Regions from separate parts of the Enterobacter sp. TMH.L2 genome, predicted to be linked through region 2. Evidence: predicted binding sites of a transcription regulator. Region 2 holds the regulator's gene; the other holds the start of a gene.

Region 1 (3,092 bases), 800 kb from region 2:
GCCATCACGGCATTGTCCGGCGTAATGGCCAATCCACCCATGGTGTAGAACTCGCTATGGGCGGCACGCTGGTTGGCATCCAGCAAAACGTCCCACTCGCCCCACTCTTCTCTGACCGCAGATTGCCGCTGATAAATCGCGTACTCATTCCCTTTGTCATACACCTGGCGGTAGCGATAGCCGTTTTTCACATACGGGGCGGAAACATCGCGAGGAGGAATGCGAGCGATCATCTCTTTGAGCAACTGATCCTGCAGCGCGCGCTGGCTCTCCATGATCCTTTTCCCGTAATCATTTTCCTGCTCAAGGTATTTCAGCACATCGGGATCGGCGCGGTCATCATCCCGCAGCCAGTAATAGTTATCCGTGCGGGTATCGCCATGCAGCGTCATAGCGTGAGGTATTTTTTTGGCTTTTGGCGGCATCACTTTCATCATTTTCCGTTTAACACCCCGTAAGGGTGGCAAATTCAGCCAGGCTTGCAAGCGGAACATGAAGGATTAAAAGAAAATGCCGGGAGAAACCCGGCACAGGCTGGTTGCAGGAGGATTACACCGCGAGCGGTTGTTTTTGCTGCTGAATATCTTGCTCAATACCGGAGCGGACATCCGGCGGTATGTTTAGCGCATCGCCCAGAGCGCTCAGGTAGCTACGTTCCATAAAGTGATCGATATCGATAGCCGTGCAGCTAAGGTAATAAAGCTCCAGCGCTTCCTCCTCATTTCTTACACCTTGTGCAAGCTGGTGAGGATCTAACGGCCTGTCGATCGCCCGTTCGACGAGCGCTTTACCTTCCCCGTCGATACCGACTTCACGCAGCTGTTGCTCAATAAACTGACGCTCTTTTGCATCGATATGGCCGTCGCTTTTCGCCGCAAAAACCAGCGCGGTAATTAATCTTTCGGTACGAACATCAACCGACGAGTGCGGCTCACTCCAGCCTGTGGAAACGGGCTGGCTCTGGCGAACCCGCTCCTTGTATTTGTTCCATAACACGCTTCCGGCCACGGCGCCGCCGCCGACCAGAAGCGCACTGGTGCCGTATTTTGTTAACAGTTTGCGGGAAGATTTACTCGCCAGCAGTAACCCGGCTAATCCACCCAGCGCCCCCGGCACCAGAAGTTTACCGATCCCTTCAGAGCTATTACCGGCTGCAGGCTGTGAAGATTGAGGAGAAGTAGATTGCCCCAGGAGCGACTGAAGCTGCTGTAACCAGTTATTCATGACGGAGATCCTCTGTTGACTTAACTCGTCGAGAGTAGGCCACAGGACGTCAAGAAACGTCGGACAGCGCTAAAGATGGGAAAAGAATCGCGCCGGCTACCCGGCGCTTACAGCAGAACCGTATTACGCGGCTTTGGTGCGTTTACGTCCAGGGTGTTCGCTGACGTTGTCTTCAGCCGCTGGCGATTGTTCAAGCGCTGAGGACTCCGCGTCTGGCTCAAACTGACTTAATTCCGGCTCTGGCAGCTTGCCGTTTTTCAATACGCCCGCCAGCAGATCCTTGTTTTCCGCCATCCACATCGCCAGGGTGTCGCTCTGCCCTTCATCCAGCGCAATCGGGCTTTGCTGCAGCCAGTCGCCGAGGACTTCAGCCAGATCCAGCATTTTGTCGTAAGCGTCAGCATCCTTTTTACTGGCAAAGGCCATTTTTTCTTGTCCCTCTCTCACTACAACATATTTAATCTCGACCGCCATTTTGCAGCTCCGTTTTACCTGTTTATTTATCCAGTATATCGTCATTCATTTTATCACACAAGCCGGAAAGCCGCTGCCAACGCAAACGTTTTCGTTTATACTGCAGCGGTCTTTTTCTTTGTTAAGGCTAAATCACATGTCAACGTTGGGAACCGCTCTGCGCCCGGCAGCTACGCGAGTTATGCTGCTGGGTTCCGGTGAATTGGGTAAAGAAGTGGCCATTGAATGCCAGCGCCTCGGGGTAGAAGTTATCGCCGTCGATCGCTACGCAAATGCGCCGGCAATGCACGTCGCACACCGCAGCCACGTCATTAACATGCTGGATGCCGCGGCGCTAAAAGCGCTTGTCGCCGCCGAAATGCCCGATTTTATCGTTCCTGAAATTGAAGCCATTGCCACCGATGCCCTGCTGGAGCTTGAAGCCCAGGGTCAGCGAGTGGTGCCGTGCGCCCGCGCCACCAAACTCACCATGAACCGCGAAGGGATCCGCCGCCTGGCCGCAGAAGAACTTCAGTTGCCAACTTCCAGCTATCGCTTCGCCGACAGCGAAGAAGCCTTCCAGCAGGCCGTGCATGAGATTGGTTTGCCGTGCATTGTGAAACCGGTAATGAGTTCCTCCGGCAAAGGCCAGAGCTTCATCCGCACAGCCGACCAACTGGCAAAAGCCTGGGAATACGCCCAGCTAGGTGGGCGGGCCGGTAAAGGCCGCGTTATCGTTGAAGGCGTGGTCAATTTTGATTTTGAAATCACCCTGCTGACCATCAGCGCCGTTGACGGCGTGCATTTCTGCGCGCCTATCGGGCACCGTCAGGAAGAGGGCGACTACCGTGAATCCTGGCAGCCACAGCAGATGAGCGACATCGCGCTGGCAAAATCGAAAGAGATTGCTGAAAAAGTGGTTACCGCTCTGGGCGGCCATGGCCTGTTCGGCGTGGAGCTGTTTGTCTGCGGCGATGAGGTGATTTTCAGTGAAGTCTCCCCTCGCCCGCACGACACTGGCATGGTGACGTTGATTTCACAGGATCTGTCTGAGTTTGCGCTGCACGTTCGCGCCTTCCTCGGCCTGCCTGTCGGCGAAATTCGTCAGTATGGCCCTGCCGCATCGGCGGTGATCCTGCCTGAGTTGCAAAGCGATAACGTTAAATTTAGTAACGTGGGAGCAGCGCTGGGCGGCGGTTTACAGGTTCGCCTGTTCGGTAAGCCGGAGATCGCAGGTAAACGCCGCATGGGCGTGGCGCTGGCAACCGGTAACAGCGTCGATGAGGCAGTGACAAGGGCCGTGACGTCAGCCGCTCAGGTAAAAGTTGAAGGATAAAAAAATCGCCCTCAAATGAGGGCGATTGAGTCAGTGGGCCCGCGTACTGCGGGCTTTTTTATGGCTTACAGCTTGGCGC
Region 2 (3,092 bases):
TGAAGCCATGTCGTTCGAACTACCCGCCCTGCCCTATGCCAAAGATGCGCTGGCACCGCATATCTCAGCCGAAACCCTCGAATACCATTACGGCAAACACCACCAGACCTACGTCACTAACCTGAATAATCTGATCAAAGGCAGCCCGTTTGAAGGTAAAACGCTGGAAGAGATCGTGACAGGATCTGACGGCGGGATCTTCAATAACGCGGCCCAGGTCTGGAACCATACGTTCTACTGGCACTGCCTGGCGCCGAATGCCGGCGGGGAGCCGACCGGTGACGTGCTGGCAGCCATCAACCACGCTTTTGGCAGCGTGGAAGCCTTTAAAAAGCAGTTCACCGAAGCGGCCATCAAAAACTTCGGCTCCGGCTGGACATGGCTGGTGAAAAATAGCGACGGCAGCCTGGCTATCGTCTCGACCTCTAACGCAGGTACCCCATTAACAACCGGAGCAAAACCGCTGCTGACCGTGGACGTATGGGAACATGCTTACTACATCGATTATCGCAACGCTCGCCCGGTTTATCTCGACCACTTCTGGGCGCTGGTCAACTGGGAATTTGTTGCGCAAAACCTGGCAGGCTGATTTTTAGCGGTTAACCACGAAGGAGGGAAGCAACGCTTTTCTTCTATATACGAGAAGGGCCGCGAAAGCGGCCCTTTGTAAATCAGTGCAGGACGGCGGTTAGCGCCCCGGCAACAATCAGACTCAGTACGATAACCGTAGTCACCACGGAAAACTTCAGATCGGTACTCATCGTAAGCTCCTTTTATTTCCCTACAAAGTGTATGTGGGGTGATTTTCCCACAATTAGCGATAAAAATCCTGCTGGATTTGCACAGATATCGGTTTTCCCTCTTCCACTTTGCCCCGGGATAAGCCAAAATCCTTCGCTAATTTACCGCGTATCGCCCGGCAACGCCCTCCTCCCGCTGTATGTCGCATCCCCGACAGGCCTGGAACCAACGTGTTGCCCCAGGAGTTAGCGAAGGCAAACGTTTAACACATGAGTTATCAGGAGTTTACGATATGGTCTGGAGTGACATCTAATGGCAACGATTAAGGACGTAGCGAAGCGCGCAAACGTTTCCACTACCACTGTGTCACATGTCATTAACAAGACCCGTTTTGTGGCGGAAGAGACACGCAACGCCGTCTGGGCAGCCATCAAAGAGCTGCACTATTCGCCTAGCGCCGTGGCTCGCAGCCTGAAGGTCAACCACACCAAATCCATCGGCCTGCTTGCTACCTCAAGCGAAGCCCCTTATTTTGCGGAAATTATTGAATCCGTTGAGAACAGCTGTTTCGCCAAGGGCTACACCCTGATTCTGGGCAACGCGCACAACAACTTTGAAAAGCAGCGTGCATACCTGTCCATGATGGCGCAAAAACGCGTGGATGGGCTGCTGGTCATGTGTTCCGAATACCCTGAGACGCTGCTTTCAACCCTGGAAGAGTACCGCCATATTCCGATGGTGGTGATGGACTGGGGCGAAGCTCGTGCGGACTTTACCGATTCCGTGGTCGATAATGCCTTCCACGGCGGCTACCTTGCGGGCCGCTACCTGATTGAACGTGGCCATCGCGATATCGGTGCTATTCCGGGTCAGCTGGAGCGAAATACCGGCGGCGGCCGCCATGCAGGGTTCCTGAAGGCACTTGAAGAAGCCAATATCAAAGTGCCAGATAACTGGGTGGTTCAGGGTGATTTCGAACCAGAGTCTGGTTATCGCGCCATGCAGCAACTGCTTAACCAGCCGCATCGCCCTACCGCCGTTTTCTGCGGCGGCGATATTATGGCGATGGGTGCAATTTGCGCCGCAGACGAAATGGGGCTGCGCGTGCCGCAGGACATTTCTATCATCGGCTATGACAACGTGCGCAACGCCCGCTATTTCTCTCCGGCGCTGACCACAATCCACCAGCCGAAAGAGCGCCTGGGCGAAACGGCGTTTAACATGCTGCTCGACCGCATCATTAATAAGCGCGAAGAGTCGCAGACGATTGAAGTCCATCCTCGTCTGATTGAACGCCGCTCGGTGGCCGACGGTCCGTTCCGCGATTACCGCCGCTAAGCCTCTTCGGGGGCCGGGAATGTGTTACCCGGCTCCTGCAGCCACTCCTGATTCATCGTCTCACTGTCACCCAAATAGTCCAGCAGCCAGCTCAAAGCGGGCGAAGCATCGTCCTGCCGCCAGGTTAAGCAGCAGGCCGCGTCCGGGAATGGATTCTCCAGCATCAGCTCTTTCCAGTCGCCCCTGACGAGCCACGGCTGGGCAATGTGCGTCGGCACCATACCAATGCATAATCCCGCCGTCAGGCAATCCGCCCCCGACGCCCAGTCCGGCACCACCACGCGGCGTTGGTTGTCCAGCAGCCAGGTAATGCGCTTGGGTAACGAACGGGATGTGTCTTCCAGCACAAGGGATGGCCAGGGACGGATGTCATCATCCAGAATAATACCTTCCCGTTTCGCAAGCGGATGGTCAGCGGAAACCACGCAGCGCCAGCTTAGCGCCCCCATGTCCCGAAATGCGTAACGCCCCCCGACCGGGATAGCCTGCGTGGCGCCAATCGCCGCCTCAACTCGCCCGTCGGCAAGCGCATCCCACACGCCGTTGAACACTTCCTGGGAAACCCTTAACTCGATATCCGGGAAATGACGATAAAAATCCAGCACCAGCTGGCGAGTACGCTCAGGTTTAACGATATTGTCTACCGCAATGGACAGGTGCCCACGCCAGCCGTTGGCTATCTGCTGGCACTGCTGGCGCGTTGCCATCATTTTTTTGATAACAGACCGACCTTCTTTGAGAAAAAACGCCCCGGCGGCGGTCAGCTCAACGTCCCGATGACGCCGTTCAAACAGCGGCACGGCCAGCCACTCTTCAAGCTGACGCACCGTGTAGCTAATGGCAGAAGGCACGCGATGAAGCTCCTGGGCTGCACCGCTAAAGCTGCCGTTTCGCGCCACGGCATCAACCACTTCCAGCGAATATTCAGACCACATATTTCTGCCTGCAAAAAATTTGAATGCAATTTGCAAATATTAGCGTTTCACAAGCGGTTTTGCACTCCGTAGACTCCT

What was found. Region 2 encodes PurR, which represses purine synthesis genes. Its sites were predicted from a motif close to CANGCAAACGTTTGCNTG; they were not measured.
Region 1: a site for PurR is predicted at 1,777-1,794, ahead of purT (formate-dependent phosphoribosylglycinamide formyltransferase). Genes of this name have one in related genera too.

What each region holds. Positions count from the first base shown of each region.
Region 1 covers NZ_CP193791.1:1,928,690-1,931,781, reverse strand. The annotation lists gene ptrB (oligopeptidase B) at 1-425, opposite strand, end outside; gene ACREYP_RS09375 (tellurite resistance TerB family protein) at 550-1,224, opposite strand; gene ACREYP_RS09370 (YebG family protein) at 1,348-1,698, opposite strand; gene purT (formate-dependent phosphoribosylglycinamide formyltransferase) at 1,835-3,013, shown strand; gene kdgA (bifunctional 4-hydroxy-2-oxoglutarate aldolase/2-dehydro-3-deoxy-phosphogluconate aldolase) at 3,079-3,092, opposite strand, start outside.
Region 2 covers NZ_CP193791.1:2,728,382-2,731,473, forward strand. The annotation lists gene sodB (superoxide dismutase [Fe]) at 8-589, shown strand; gene cydH (cytochrome bd-I oxidase subunit CydH) at 672-761, opposite strand; gene purR (HTH-type transcriptional repressor PurR) at 1,054-2,079, shown strand; gene punR (DNA-binding transcriptional activator PunR) at 2,076-3,014, opposite strand.